DNA from 2 places in the Mesorhizobium kowhaii genome. Region 1 is predicted to be linked to the other one. Evidence: riboswitches for the same ligand, from Rfam matches in the RefSeq annotation. Region 1 holds a riboswitch; the other holds the start of a gene.
The links. Region 1 has a riboswitch for S-adenosylmethionine ahead of ACFFNA_RS03865 (O-succinylhomoserine sulfhydrylase). Riboswitches for the same ligand answer to the same signal wherever they lie in the genome.
Positions count from the first base shown of each region.

Region 2: it holds a riboswitch for S-adenosylmethionine, as region 1 does, so the genes downstream of both, metX (homoserine O-acetyltransferase MetX) here and ACFFNA_RS03865 (O-succinylhomoserine sulfhydrylase) in region 1, are expected to answer to the same signal.

Region 1 covers NZ_JBHLYT010000005.1:58,344-66,180, forward strand. Annotated here, with positions in the region: gene araD1 (AraD1 family protein) at 45-1,037, shown strand; gene ACFFNA_RS03855 (ABC transporter substrate-binding protein) at 1,302-2,075, opposite strand; gene ACFFNA_RS03860 (2'-deoxycytidine 5'-triphosphate deaminase) at 2,177-3,271, opposite strand; SAM riboswitch at 3,404-3,481, shown strand; gene ACFFNA_RS03865 (O-succinylhomoserine sulfhydrylase) at 3,539-4,726, shown strand; gene ACFFNA_RS03870 (ceramide glucosyltransferase) at 4,740-5,891, opposite strand; gene apaG (Co2+/Mg2+ efflux facilitator ApaG/CorD) at 6,119-6,511, shown strand; gene ACFFNA_RS03880 (Hsp33 family molecular chaperone) at 6,557-7,591, opposite strand; gene argF (ornithine carbamoyltransferase) at 7,670-7,837, opposite strand, start outside.
Region 2 covers NZ_JBHLYT010000030.1:91,202-99,038, forward strand. Annotated here, with positions in the region: gene ACFFNA_RS17865 (DUF2125 domain-containing protein) at 1-411, shown strand, start outside; gene ACFFNA_RS17870 (sugar kinase) at 500-1,423, shown strand; gene ACFFNA_RS17875 (prephenate/arogenate dehydrogenase family protein) at 1,431-2,366, opposite strand; gene hisC (histidinol-phosphate transaminase) at 2,373-3,482, opposite strand; SAM riboswitch at 3,620-3,697, shown strand; gene metX (homoserine O-acetyltransferase MetX) at 3,810-4,979, shown strand; gene metW (methionine biosynthesis protein MetW) at 5,038-5,652, shown strand; gene ACFFNA_RS17895 (DUF1330 domain-containing protein) at 5,772-6,098, opposite strand; gene ACFFNA_RS17900 (glycosyltransferase family 2 protein) at 6,469-7,404, shown strand; gene ACFFNA_RS17905 (DUF1194 domain-containing protein) at 7,423-7,837, opposite strand, start outside.

The DNA of each region.
Region 1 (7,837 bases):
GTCGTTTCGGCAGCCAGGCCAAGGCAAATGAGAGAGGATTCATCATGCTGATCTCCCAGATTCTCGACGACGCCGAGACCATCCGCGTCGTTGCCCGCAACGGCGGCAAGACCCGGATCATCAATGGCGCGCGCAGCGTCTATTCGCTGGCGATGGAGGCCGCCCGCACCGGCGTCGGCCTCGTCGCGCTGATCGAACGCAAGGGGCTCGGCGAGACAGTCGATCTCGATGCCGCCTACAAGAAGGGACGGCTGCTGTCGCCGATCAATCATCCCGATCCGGCGCATCTGCATCTGACCGGCACCGGACTGACGCATCTCGGCTCGGCCGCGACGCGCGATTCCATGCACAAGAAGCTCAGCGCCGACGGCGAGGAACAGCTGACCGATTCCATGAAGATGTTCCGCATGGGGCTGGAGGGCGGCAAGCCGGCGAAAGGTCAGATCGGCGTGCAGCCGGAATGGTTCTACAAGGGTAACGGCACGATGGCGGTGGCGCCAGGTGCCGCACTCCTGTCACCGGCCTTCGCCAAGGACGCCGGCGAAGAGCCGGAAGTGGCCGGCATCTACGTCATCGGCGACGACGGCGCGCCGTTCCGCGTCGGCTTCACGCTGTCGAACGAGTTTTCCGACCACGTCACCGAGCGCGTGAACTATCTGTTCCTCGCCCATTCCAAGCTGCGCAACGCTTCGTTCGGACCGGAGATCCTGATCGGCGACTTGCCCGCCGACATCAGGGGCAGCTCGCGCATCTATCGCGACAACGAGGTGCTGTGGGAAAAGCCGTTCCTGTCGGGCGAAGCGAACATGTCGCACACCATCGCCAATCTCGAACACCATCACTTCAAATATGCCGCCTTCCGTCAGCCGGGCGACGTGCATGTGCACATGTTCGGCACGGCGACGCTGTCCTTCGCCGATGGCATCAACACCGAGGCCGGCGATTTGTTCGAGATCGAGGCCAAGGATTTTGGCCTGCCGCTGCGCAACCCACTCGAGATCGAGCAGCCGGTGAAGGTGGCGGTGAAGGCGCTGTGAGGCGCCAGCATTTCTCCTTCTCCCCCTGTGGGGTGAGCAGCCGGTTCGCCGAAGGCGAATTCATCGTGCCAGTGGCACGATGAAAGGCCGGCGAACGCCGGGACGCTGCGAAGCAGCGGGGACCCGGCAGGGGACCGGCCGCCTCCCGGCCCTTCGCAGGCTCAGGGCGTTCGAAGCTCGAAAAGCCAAGCAATTGGCTTTTCGAGGCCTGCGGCCACCGCTTCTCACCCCACAGGGGGAGAAGGAAGAAGGCGCGGCCGAACCTCAATAAATATCGAAGTCGAAATACTTGGCCTGGATCTTCTTGTAGGTCCCATCGGCGACAATGGCATCGATGGCCGCGTTGAGCTTGTCGCGTAGCGCGGTGTCTTCCAGGCGAACGGCAATGCCGGCCTGGGTCTCCGTGCCCTTGACGTCACCGACCAGCTTGCAGCAGCCCTCGCTTGCCTTCTTCAGCCAGTCCATCAGCACGAACTTGTCGGAGAGCACGGCATCAAGACGGCCGTTCGTCAGATCGGTGATCGCTTCTTCCTGGGTCGGGTAGAGTTTCGCCTCTGCGCCCGCCTTGCCATAGACGTTCTGCGCATAGTCGGCCTGCGTGGTCGAAGCCTGGGCGCCGACCGTCTTGCCGGCGAGCGCCGCGGGTTCGGTCGAGGTGAGATCGGTATCCTTCGGCGCCACCAGCGCCAGAGGCGTCGTATAGTATTTGTTGGTGAAGGAGACCTGCTTCTTGCGCTCCTCGGTGATGCTCATCGAGGCGATGATGGCATCGAATTTCTTGGCCTGCAGGGCGGGAATGATGCCATCCCAGTCCTGGGTGACAATCTCGCACTCGACCTTCATCTGCGCGCATAGCGCATTGGCGATGTCGATGTCGAAGCCGACGACCTTGCCATCCGCGGTGATGGTGTTGAACGGCGGATAGGCGCCCTCGGTGCCGATCTTCAGTTTCTCCGCTGCCTGCGCCGACAGAGAGCCGGCCGCCATCACCAGCATGGCAGCACCAGCTGCCGATATGATCCATCTGGAAATCTGCATTTTCTTGGTTCCCTTGAACGCCGGCATCTTGACAGCCAGCAAGGCAGCCAAGCATGGCGAGCCGGCGCAGGCAAGCATATTGCCTGACGGCAAAGGGGAGGTCAGCGCGCGGCGCGGAAATGCTTGGACAGCTTCAGGCCCTGCGCCTGGTAGTTGGAGCCGAGATCGGTGCCGTAGAGCGCCTGCGGCCGCTTCAGCATATGCTCGTAGACCAGCCGGCCGACGATCTGGCCATGGTCGAGGATGAACGGTACTTCGTGGCTGCGCACTTCGAGCACTGCCCGGCTGCCGGTGCCGCCAGACGCCGAGTGGCCGAAGCCCGGATCGAAGAATCCGGCATAGTGGACGCGGAATTCGCCGACCAGCGGATCGAACGGCGTCATCTCGGCAGCGTAGAGCGGCGGCACATGCACCGCTTCCTGGCTGACGAGGATGTAGAATTCATCGGGATCGAGCACCAGCTCGCCGGCGCCGCTCTTGTGGATCGGCTCCCAGAAGTCGACGACCTCTTGTGCCGCGCGTTTGTCAACGTCGACAAGACCGGTGTGATGCTTGCCGCGATAGCCTACCAGGCCGTTCTGATCCCCGTTGAGATCGATCGACAGCGCGATGCCGCCGCCGGAGATGTTCGGCGGCTCGGTGGCGACCAGCATCTCGGCGCGATGCAGGTCATGCAACTCGGCTTCCGAGAGCAGCGCATTGCCGGTGCGGAACCGGATCTGCGACAGGCGCGAACCGGTGCGCACGACGATCGGAAAGGTGCGCGGGCTGACCTCGAGATAGAGCGGGCCATGATAGCCGGCGGCGATCTTGTCGAACTCGTGGCCGCGATCGGTCATGACGCGTGTGAAGATGTCGAGCCGACCGGTCGAACTTTTCGGGTTGGCCGAGGCCGAAATGTCCGCCGGCAATGCCAGGCTTTCAAGCAAGGGCACGATATAGACGCAGCCGGTCTCCAGCACCGCGCCCTCGGCAAGATTGATCTCATGCAGTTGCAGCCGGTCGAGCTTTTCCGAAACCTTGTGGTTGGGGCCCGGCAGGAACGAGGCCCGCACGCGCCAGGCCTTGTCGCCGAGCCGCAGATCCAGGCTCGCCGGCTGGATCTGGTCGGCATCGAACGCGCGCGGTGACTTCAGCGCGCCGGACTGGAACAGCGCCGAAATGTCCTGATCGGGAAGAATGCCTGTCTGCCGCAAGGCTCCACTCCTAGGCCAGGCGATTTTCTTGTCGCAGGTTCCTGCCGCAAAACCATGGAACAGTTTTGCGGCTTGGTACAAACCTCTTAATCAAGCCGGCAATTGACGCAAGCGTGGCGCGGGTCTAAAGGGTCGTTATCCCGTGGTGATTTGGCCGGTCGGCTTGCAGCCACGTTAAACAAGTCGCTAAAGGACCGTCGGGCCGCAAGGCCGTATGGACCGGTTGCGACTTTCGCGGCCGGTTTTTTTGTGTCTGGAACAAAAGCGATGAGCACCAAGAAGCACAACTGGAAACCTCAAACAGCACTCGTGCATAGCGGGACCCTGCGTTCCGGTTTCGGCGAAACCTCCGAGGCGATGTACCTCACCCAGGGCTATGTCTACGAAACGGCGCAGGCTGCCGAAGCCCGCTTCAAGGGCGAGGAGCCGGGTTTCATCTATTCGCGCTACGCCAACCCGACCGTCGACATGTTCGAAAAGCGCATGTGCGCGCTCGAAGGCGCCGAGGATGCGCGCGCCACCGCGTCCGGCATGGCCGCAGTGACGGCAGCCCTTCTGTGCAGCGCCAAGGCCGGCGACCATATCGTGGCGGCGCGCGCGCTGTTCGGCTCCTGCCGCTGGGTGGTCGAGACGCTGGCGCCGAAATACGGCATAGAGGCGACACTGGTCGACGGCACCGACATCGCCAACTGGGAAAAGGCGGTCAAGCCGAACACCAAGCTGTTCTTCCTGGAAAGTCCGACCAACCCGACGCTGGAAGTGGTCGACATCGCCGCAGTTGCCGCGCTTGCCAATTCGATCGGTGCGCGGCTGATCGTCGACAATGTCTTTGCCACGCCCCTGCAGCAGAAGCCTTTGCAGCTCGGTGCGCACATCGTCGTCTACTCGGCGACCAAGCATATTGACGGCCAGGGCCGCTGTCTCGGCGGCGTCATCCTGTCGGACAAGAAGTGGATCGACGAGAACCTGCACGACTATTTCCGCCACACCGGCCCGAGCCTGTCGCCGTTCAATGCCTGGACGCTGCTGAAGGGCCTGGAGACGCTGCCGCTGCGCGTGCGCCAGCAGACGGAAAGCGCCGGCAAGATCGCGGATTTCCTGGCCGAGCGGCCCGAAATCGCCCGCGTCATCTATCCCGGCCGCGCCGACCACCCGCAGGCGGCCATCGTCAAGAAGCAGATGTCGGGCGGCTCGACGCTGATCTGCCTGGACGTCAAGGGTGGCAAGCAGGCGGCCTTCGCCTTGCAGAACGCCCTCGACATCGTGCTGATCTCCAACAATCTCGGAGACGCCAAGAGCCTGATCACCCATCCGGCGACGACGACGCACAAGAATTTGAGCGACGAGGCCCGCGCCGAGCTCGGCATCGGGCCAGGCACGCTCAGACTGTCGGTCGGCCTGGAGGATACCGATGATCTTCTGGAAGACATCGAACAGGCGCTGAAGGCCAAATAGAGGCCTTTGGCTATCAGGCGCCGGACGGCGTCTCTTCCAGTTCGGCCGCCTTGGTGCCAATGGTCATTGCGTTGCCGCGCCAGTCGACGGCGCCACCGAGCCAGCCGCGCGCCCACATCGCCGGCAGGATCAGGTCGCGCGCCAATATCGCCGCGACCATGCGCGGCGACAGGTGCCAGCCCTTGGACCCAGCCAGGGCGCATTCCGGAAGGTAGAAGGCCGCCAGCACGGCAATGGCGGTTGCCCAGAGGCTGACGCCGGCGGCCGACGCCGCAACCAGCGCAAGCACCAGCGGCACCACCGCGCCAGTCAGGATTTCGGGTGCGAAGAACAGCGGGAAGGTGACGCGGCGCAGCCGCGCCCAACGGGCCTGACGCGACCAGATCTCGTCAAACGTGCGCCGGCCGAGCGGCTGCTCGAAGGGCGCGGCGACGAGATTGACGCGCAGGCCAAGGCCATTGACCAGCTTGGTCGCGGCAGCGTCCTCGGCGATCTCGGCGGCCAGCGCACGGATGCCACCATTGGCATCCAGCATCGGCTTGTTCCAGAGCATGCTCTTGCCCTGGGCAAAGCCGAGCCCAAGCGCGTCGCCGGCATATTGCCAGCGCGCCTGCAGCGTGTTGAGGAAGGCGCATTCGACTTCGGCCCAGAAGCCGGCCGGCCGCGAGCCGATCGGCGTCGAGCAGACAAGGCCGGTGTCCGGCCGCCATGCGGCCATCAGGTGCTGGACGTAGTCTCTCGGCATCAACACGTTGGAATCGGCCAGGATGACCCAATCGTGGCGCGCGGCTTCCCAGCCCTTGACGCAATTGTTGAGTTTCGGATTGGCGCTGATGCGGTCGTCGCCGATCAACAGCCGAGCCGGCACCTTGGGGAAACGGGCAATGGCGGCGCGGATCAGCCTGACCACCGGATCATCGGCATGGGCGACGCAAAAGACCAGTTCGTAGCGCGGCCAGTCGAGCGAGAAGGCACGCTCCAGCGTCTCCTGTGTAAACGGCTCGACACCACGCGACGGCACGACGATCGACACCGGCCGCGGCTTGCCGGCCGGCGGCGCGATGGTGCGGCGGCGCTTCAGACGCGAAGCGGCGAGCAGGATGCTGGCGAGGTTTGAGAGGATGAGAGCAGCTGAAAGCGTGGCGGCTATGAGAGTGAGTTCCATCGAAATCCGGTCACTCCAGAAAAACCGGTCCGCATGACGACCGATTTCAACAGTTCGACAGAGCGCCCGAGTCGCGCGGCACTGGTCGGCGCACACCATCATTGTCGTGTGTCACTTAAATGACATTCTTTGCCGGCACCTGCCTTTGAGGCCGCAATGACAGGACGCGCACCGTTGACCAGTCCGCGCGGAGCGCCGAAAGTTACCGGATTGTTTTGGAGCCGCTTATGTACCGCGCCGTGACGCGCAACATCGAAGTGCAGGTCAGGCCGTTCTATCTGGAGGATCGCTCGGATCCGTCCGAGAACCGCTATGTCTGGGGCTATCAGATAACGATCGACAACCAGTCGGATGAGTTTGTGCAGCTGTTGTCGCGCTATTGGCACATCACCGACGGCACCGGCCGGGTCGAGGAGGTGCGCGGCCCCGGCGTCGTCGGCGACCAGCCCGAACTCAATCCCGGCGACAGCTATCAATACACGTCCGGCTGCCCGCTTTCGACACCGTCCGGCATCATGGTCGGGCACTACACGATGCGCAACAAGCGGGGCGAGACGTTCGACATCGCCATCCCTGCCTTCTCGCTGGACCTGCCGGGCACGCGGCGGACGGTGAATTAGTTTCGCCTTACCGGCAGCGAAGCAGCCGGTAAGGCGTGTTTTTCCCTACTGGGCCACCGTAAATTCCGCAGGGTCGAAGTCATATTGCTTCGAGCAGAATTCGCAGGCGACGTGGATGCCGCCGTCTTCGGTGCTGTCCTTGATCTCCTGCGCCGAGAAGCCCTCGAGGATGCCGCGGATCTTGTCGCGCGAGCACGAGCACTGGTCGGCGACCGGAACGCCGCCGAAGACGCGCACGCCATGCTCGTGGAACAGCCTGTAGAGCAGCCGCTCGGCGCCGATCGTCGGGTCGATCAGTTCGGTCGGCTCGATGGTGCCGAGCAATGCCAGCAGCTCCTGCCAGGAATTGTCGGCCGGATCGTGGATCTCCTCGCGCGGATCGCCATCGCCGCCCGGCAGGTCCGGAACGCGCATGCGTTCGGGCGACTGAGGCAGGAACTGCGCCAGGATGCCACCGGCGCGCCACTGCTCGCGGGCGCCGCCGATGCCGGGCGTCAGCAACTTGGCCACAGAGAGCCTGAGATCGGTCGGGATCTGCTCCGACTGGCGGAAATAGGTGCGGGCCGCATCCTCCAGCGTTTCGCCGTCGAGCTGGACGATGCCCTGGTAGCGCTGTGTATGAGCGCCCTGGTCGATGGTCAGCGCCAGCACGCCGCTGCCGAGCAGCGTCTGCTGAGACGTTTCGCCTGCCGCGACCAGCGCCTCCAGCCGATCGGCATCGAAGCGCGCATAGGCGCGCAGCGCCGAGGGCGTGGAAAAGTCCGCGACCAGCATGTCGACCGGCCCGTCGGTGCGGGTCTGCAGGATGAACTTGCCCTCGAACTTCAGCGAGGTGCCGAGCAGCACCGTCAGCACACAGGCTTCCGCCAGCAGGCGGGCGACCGGCTCGGGATAGTCGTGACGGGTGAGGATAGCGTCGAGCATCGGCCCGAGCTGAACGGTGCGGCCGCGCACATCGAGCGGGCCGACCTCGAAGGGCACGACGTGATCGTCGCCGGCGTAGCCGAATTCGCCGAGTTTGGGGTGATGTTCAGTCACTTGATAGGTTTCCAACATGACAAAGCTCCAGGGCGCGGCCATGCCGCCCTGGAGGGCGCATGCTTCGAAACGCGCTTGATTTGCGTGATGCGGCGCAGATAGGCATCACACCCCCAGAGATCAAGCGCCGAGACACCAGGCGAGTACGGCCTTCTGCGCATGGAGCCGGTTCTCGGCCTCGTCGAAGACCACAGAATGCGGCCCGTCAATGACCTCGTCGGTCACTTCCTCGCCGCGATGCGCTGGCAGGCAGTGCATGAACAGGGCATCCGGCCTGGCCTTCGCCAT
Region 2 (7,837 bases), on a different contig from region 1:
GATTCCGACGCGATCGGCGGGCGCGTGCTGCCGGCGCTCGATGCCAGCGGCGACGTGACGCTGAAGAACGGAGTGGCGCTGATCGGCACGCAAATGAAGAGCCTACGCGGCCAGGCGATCGAGATCCGCAACCTCGACCTGTCGTCGGGCACGGCGCGCGTCACCGTTTCCGGACCGCTGTCGGTCGATGCCGAAGGCCTGATCGAAGCCGACCTGATGATCAAGCTGAAGGACCCGAAGGCCGTGGCGGCCATCCTCGGCGGTGCCATCCCCGAGCAGAAAAGCCAGATCGAGCAGGGCTTTGCTGCCTTGGCGCTGCTCGGCAACGAACCGTCGATGCCGCTCAAGGTGGTCAAGGGCAAGGCCTCGCTCGGCTTCATCCCCCTGGGCAAGATCAAGCCGTTGGAATAAGTGCATGTCGCCCAAAGGTGCGCAGCGGTTTTGGGACAACGACATGCATCAGGCAAAGACTTGAAGTGCGCCGCATGAATCCCCTGAAATGAACCGGCCCGTGAAACTGCTGAGTGTCGGCGCCCTGACGCTGGATACGATCCTGCGTGTCGAGACGCTGCCCGACCATCAGGGCAAGTTCATCGCCTCCGACGGCGTCCAGATCGCCGCGGGCATGGCGACGAGCGCGGCCTGCGCCGCGCATCGCCTGGGCGCCGACGTATCGCTGTGGGCGAGCGCGGGTGACGATTCTGTCGGCGATCAGCTGATCGCCGGGATCGAGGCGGAAGGCGTCGATTGCAGCTTCGTGCGCCGCGTCAGTGGCGCGCGCTCAGCGCTGGCCGCGATCCTGGTCGACGCGCATGGCGAGCGCATCATCGTGCCTTTCTATGACAGCCAAGCCCAGGTCGATCCCGAGGCACTACCGGCGGCCGACCTCTCCGCATTCGATGCCGTGCTGGTCGACGTCCGCTGGCCCGGTGCCGCAGCGCTTGCTCTGGAGGCGGCGCGCGCCATCGGCCGGCCGGCTATCCTCGATGCCGATACCGCGCCGAGGGACGTGCTGGAGCTGCTGCTGCCGCTCGCATCCCATGTCGTCGCTTCTGAGCCGGCGGCGCGCATTCTGTGCGGCGCGGAACTGGATCCGCGCCAGGCCTGTGAGGCACTTGCCCGGCGCGGCGATGCATTTGTCGCGGTTACGGGCGGCGCGGCTGGAACCTGGTGGTTCGATCGCGCGACGGGATCATTGCGCCATGTCGCGGCGCCAAAAATCAAGGCGGTCGACACGCTGGCCGCCGGCGATGTCTTTCACGGCGCCTTTGCCGTCGGGCTGGCGGAAGCCATGCCGGTCGAGCAGGCCTTGCGCTTCGCCAGTGCGGCCGCCGCGCTCAAATGCCTGCGCTTCGGCGGCAGGTTGGGCGCGCCCGGCCGCGCCGAGACGCTGGCTATGGTTGCTGTGACCTGGCCTGTCTGAATCAGACTTAGCTCTTGGCCGGGTGCTCGACCGCCTGACGGCCGAAATCGGGCACGTCGATGTCCTGGCCGGCCTCGATGATCGAGCGGCGCACGGCACGGGTGCGGGTGAACAGGTCGAACAGCTTTTCACCATCGCCCCAGCGGATCGCCCGCTGCAGCGACGCCAGATCTTCGGAGAACCGCGACAGCATTTCGAGGATGGCGTCCTTGTTGTGCAGGCAGACGTCACGCCACATGGTCGGATCGGAGGCGGCGAGACGGGTGAAATCGCGAAAACCCGAAGCCGAATATTTGATCACTTCGGACTTGGTCACCGACTGCAGATCGTCTGCGGTGCCGACGATATTGTAGGCGATGATGTGCGGCAGGTGCGAGACGATGGCCAGCGTCATGTCGTGATGCTGGGGGTCCATCGTGTCGATGTTGGCGCCGCAGCGGCGCCAGAATTCCGACAATCTCTCTAGTGCCTCCGGGTCGGTGTCGGGCAGCGGGGTGAAGATGCACCAGCGATTGTCGAACAGGTCGGCAAACCCGGCATCCGGGCCGGATTTTTCGGTGCCCGCCAGCGGGTGGCCGGGAATGAAGTGCACGCCATCAGGCACATAGGGCTGCATCTGCGCGATGACCGATGCCTTGGTCGAGCCGACATCGGTGAGGATCGCACCCTTCTTCAGTGCCGGCGCGATTTCCTCGGCCACCGCGCCGGACGAGCCGACCGGCACCGAGACGATGACCAGATCGGCATCGCGGACCGCTTCTTTCGCATCGGTGGTGTAGGAGGAGCCGAGCCCAAGCTCTTGCGCTCGCGCCAAGGTCGCTGCACTGCGGGTCGAGATGGCGACGTGGCGAGCGAGGCCCTCGCGGCGGATGACGCGGGCCAGCGACGAGCCGATCAGGCCGATGCCGACCAGCGCGATCTTTTCAAACATCGGTGATGTCATGGTGTTCTAGCTTTTCAGGAATGTCGTGAGAGCGGCGACAACGCCGCGATTGGCCTCTTCGGTGCCGACGGTCATGCGCAGCGCGTTGGGAAAGCCGTAGCCGGAAACGCGCCGCAGGATATAGCCGCGCGCCGTCAGATAATCGTCCGCCGCAGCAGCCGAATGTTTCTGGTCGTCGGGAAAATGGATGAGGATGAAATTGCCGACGCTTGGCGTCACCCGCAGCCCGAGCTTGCCAAACTCCTCGCTCAACCATGTGAGCCAGGTTTCGTTATGCATCACGCTGCGTTGAACGTGGTCGCGGTCACGGATCGCGGCGATGCCCGCCTCGATCGCCGTCGCATTGACGTTGAAAGGGCCACGCACACGGTTGATGGCGTCGACGATGTGCATCGGCGCATACATCCAGCCGATCCGCGCCCCGCCCAGGCCGATCTTGGAGAAGGTGCGGGTCATCACCACGTTCTCGGCGCCGCCGACCAGTTCGATGCCGGCTTCATAATCGTTGCGGCGGACATATTCGGCGTAAGCGGCGTCGAGCACCAGAAGCACATTTTTGGGCAGGCCGGCATGCAGGCGGCGCACCTCCTGGAACGGCACATAGGTGCCGGTCGGATTGTTGGGATTGGCAAGGAACACGATTTTCGTCCGCGGCGTAACAGCGGCCAGGATCGCATCGATGTCGGCACGCTCGTCGGTCTCCTTGACCGCGACTGGAATGGCGCCGGCCGACTGGATGTAGATCTTGTAGACCATGAAGGCGTGTTCGGTGAAAATCGCCTCGTCGCCGGGCGCCAGATAGGTCTGCGCCAAAAGCCCGAGAATTTCGTCGGAGCCGTTGGAGCAGATGATGTTCTGCGCGTTGAGACCATGCACCTCGGCGATCGCTTCACGCAGCCGTCTGGCGGTGCCGTCGGGATAGACGTCGAGCTTTCCAGCAATCTCCCGTGCCGCCTCGATCGCCTTCGGCGACGGACCGAGCGGATTCTCGTTCGACGACAGCTTGTAGACCTTGGCGACGCCGGCGGGCGCCGTGCTCTTGCCCGGCACATAGGCGTCGATGTCCATGATGCCCGCGCGCGGGGTTGGACGTGCCTTGTCCGGTGTCTGGCTCATGTCATAAAAATCCGTCGAGAACGCTTCCGCCTGGAAGCCGCAGCGGAAATACAAGCCACGGCCCGCAATGTCGAGAGGTGGCAGCCTCTGGACTGCGCTGGCCGTTGACGCCGGCGTGCCGCAGCCCTAGAAGAGGTGCGAACTTCCGTGGTGATTTGGCCGGTCGGCTTGCAGCCACGTTAAACAACTTGCTAAAGGGCCGTTTGCATCCTGTAACCGGCTTTGCGACTGCAATGCCGGTTTTTTGTTGTCCGCGCCGGCCGGACACCGCATCGGCATCGATTTTCGAACGCACGGTGCGTGGATTCAAAGTGTGAGATGGATGCAATGGCCGCTCTGCGCGCTGGAAAAACCAACAACGAGGCCGACCAGCCGTCTAGCCCGGTGCTGCGTTTTGGGCCTGACAAGCCGCTCAAGCTCGATGCCGGCACGCTGCTGTCGCCGTTCCAGATCGCCTACCAGACTTACGGCACGCTGAACGATGCCCGTTCCAACGCCATCCTCGTCTGCCATGCGCTGACCGGCGACCAGCACGTCGCCAGCACCAATCCGGTGACCGGCAAGCCGGGCTGGTGGGAAGTGCTGATCGGCCCCGGCAAGATCATCGACACCAACCGTTTCTTCGTCATCTGCTCCAACGTCATTGGCGGCTGCCTGGGCTCGACCGGCCCGGCCTCGACCAACCCCGCCACCGGCAAGCCCTACGGGCTCGACCTGCCGATCATCACCATCCGCGACATGGTGCGCGCGCAGCAGATGCTGATCGACCATTTCGGCATCGAAAAACTGTTTTGCGTGCTCGGCGGCTCGATGGGCGGCATGCAGGTGCTGGAATGGGCGTCGAGCTATCCGGAGCGCGTCTTCTCGGCGCTACCGATTGCCACCGGTGCGCGCCATTCCTCACAGAACATCGCCTTCCATGAGGTCGGCCGGCAAGCTGTGATGGCCGATCCGGACTGGCATGGCGGCAAATATTTCGAGCACGGCGGACGCCCGGAAAAGGGCCTGGCGGTGGCGCGCATGGCCGCCCATATCACCTATCTGTCGGAAGCCGCCCTGCACCGGAAGTTCGGCCGCAATCTGCAGGATCGCGAGGCGCTCACCTTCGGCTTCGACGCCGACTTCCAGATCGAGAGCTATCTGCGCCACCAAGGCATGACCTTCGTCGATCGCTTCGACGCCAATTCCTATCTCTACATGACGCGGTCGATGGACTATTTCGACCTCGCCGCCGATCATGGCGGCCGGCTGGCGGATGCGTTCGCCGGCACGAAAACCCGCTTCTGCCTGGTGTCCTTCACCTCGGATTGGCTGTTTCCGACCGAAGAGAGCCGCTCGATCGTGCACGCGCTCAACGCCGCCGGTGCATCGGTGTCCTTTGTCGAGATCGAGACCGACCGCGGCCACGATGCCTTCCTGCTCGACGAGCCGGAACTGTTTGCCGCCATCAATGGCTTCATCGGCTCTGCGGCACGGGCAAGAGGGCTCAGCGCATGACCCCGGAAAGTTGCAGACTTGCCCGTCCAGGATCATGCGCCACCCAGGAGGCGAAGCCATGAACGTCAGCCGCAACCAGCGCGTCGACCTCGAAGTCGTCGCCAACCTCATCCCGCCACAGTCGCGCGTGCTCGACGTCGGTTCGGGCGATGGCTCGCTGCTCGAATTGCTGCAGGACACCAAGCAGGTCGACGGCCGCGGCCTTGAGCTGTCGCAGCGTGGCGTCAACGAATGCGTGGCGCGAGGCTTGAGCGTCATCCAGGGCGATGCCGACAAGGATCTGGAATTCTATCCCGACAAGGGTTTTGACTTCGTCGTCCTGTCGCAGACCCTGCAGGCCACCCGCAACCCGAAACTGGTTCTCGACGAACTGCTCAGGATCGGCAATCGCGCCATCGTGTCCTTCCCCAATTTCGGCCATTGGCGGGTACGCATGTCGCTGTTCCTCAACGGCCGCATGCCGGTGACCACGGACCTGCCCTATTCCTGGTACGACACGCCCAACATCCATTTCTGCACCATCCGCGATTTCGTCAATCTGTGCGACGAGCTTGGCGCGACGGTCGAAAAGGCAACCGCACTCGACGCCAATGGCCAGAAGATCGGCTTGTCGATGCCGTGGTGGTTCTGGAATTTCTTCGGCCAGCAGGCGGTGTTCTTGCTGACACGGTAATCCCGCTATCTCTTTGTTTTGACGCAATTCCCTTAGGGAAAGCGCTACGCGCTTTTCCCGACGGAAAACCGTTTCACACTTTTCCTGGAATTGCTCCAATCGCCGCGCCACCGTCGGCTTCACGTCTGGTCAAGGACATCCGCGGCCTTATGTGGATGCTCAACGCCATCGACGAAGATCACGTCGGATTCCGAGTTGTCGGTCCGCAACGTCAGTATCGCCTGATAGGCGACCGAATTGTACCATCTGCGCACTTGCTGCCTGTCGGGAAATTCGATGATGATCAGGTGGCCCGGCCATTTGTTTTCGATGACCTCGACATCGCCGCCATGGACCAGAAAACGGCCGCCGAAAGGGTCCAGCGTGGCATCGATCTTCTGCAGGTATTCGACAAGCTGCGGACCCATCCGGGCTTGGCGCATATGGGCAACGACGTAAGCGGTCATGACTGTATTCCCTCGGGAACCGAAGCCGACCAGCCGGCCTCGCGACGGCAATCTACCGAAACACCGGCCGCGATGCGATTACGTCTGACGTAGTGGAACGCATCCGGATTACAGACGCGTCGTTCGTCGCAAGGACGATTTGCAAGCATAACGCGCGGCAATAGTGTTGCAGTTGAAGCGCTAGTTTCTGGAATTCGTCATTTTGCACGCATTGAGCAGCATCACGATAGGGTGACACGGACGCTTGTTTTCAGTAGCGTCATGGCCAATACGGGGGATATGGAAGGGGGAGTCCGATCCATTTGACCGTCCTGAAGATCGAAAGACCTGGCAGGAAGCGCATTTTTGCGCTGGAAATGGCTGACGAAATATGACCGGGAAGACAGAGCACGCTCCTCTCATCACAGTGATCACGCCGACCCACAACAGGCGGGAGGCGGTATTGCGCGCCGTGGAAAGTGTACTTTCCCAGAGCATGCCGAGGTTCGAGCATATTGTCGTTGACGATGGCTCGACGGACGGAACCGCGGCGGCGCTGGCCGGCATTCGCGATCCGCGCCTGATCTATGTCGGTGCGAAATGGCGAGGCGCCAATGCCGCCCGCAATGCGGGCATCGAGCGCGCGCGAGCACCGGTCGTGACGTTCCTCGATTCCGACGACATCTATCTGCCGCACAGGCTTGAACGGACCTTGACCTGGTTCGATGCCGATCCGGCACTGGAAGTGCTGATCAGCTCCTATATCTCCCTGAAGGGCGGACGCGCCACCAATTGCATCAATCGCGATGCATTCCTCAACTCGGCCACGCTGGAGCGAACGCTGGTGGCGGAGACAATCTTGATCGCAGGATCGGCGATAACAGCCCGCCGCGAGGCCTTGCTGGCCATCGGCGGCTACGACAGCGACATCGCCCGGATGCAGGATCGGGAATTGCTGCTGCGCCTTGCCCGACGCTTCGGCGCGCAGTTGTCCCAGAACATCGACTGGACGAAGCACAATTCGGAGAATTCGATTTCGCGACGTCGCCGCGGCTATGTCGAAGCCTATGCGAACCTGATGCGCAAACACCCGAATATTGCCCGCTCCTACCCGCATATTCCGCCCTACATGATCACGCGGCAGATCATTTCCGATATTCTGAAGTGCCGGATCCCGGAAGCCTTCTCGGGCTACATGGCCAACCGCTCGTCGAAATATCTCGGCTACTCGCTGCCCGAACTGATCAATGGCTATGTCTATGGCCGGCGCTGGCGCCGCGACCTCCACGATGAGTTTCGGCAGAAGTTCGGCGCCCGTCCGGCCTGACCCCTGTTACGACGAAGCTCATCGGTCGAGCTCCGGAAAATATGGGTCCGAAAAAAACCGTCTGTCCCGCTCGCCTTGCAGGCAATCGATAGGCGCCGCCGCATCGACTGGGATGATCCTCGTCCTCTCCTGAATGCCGCTCACTTCGAGGATCAGCTTGCGCCGGATGGCCGTCGAAAATTCGGCGGCCGCGTAAATCGGCAGCACGAAGGAACCAGGCCCTCCGGTCACACACTGTGCATAATACTGGTCGAGATGGCTGAAGGTTGGCGATGGGTTGATCAGGATCGGCAGGCCGTTGATGACGATGCCTTTGGCGGTTGCCGCATCGCGCGTCGCGGTGACCGGCGGCCCGATATTGTTGGGGCCATCACCGGATATATCGATGACGCTGCGTTCGCCCTCGAAAGAAGTGCGGTCGAAAAGCTTGGTG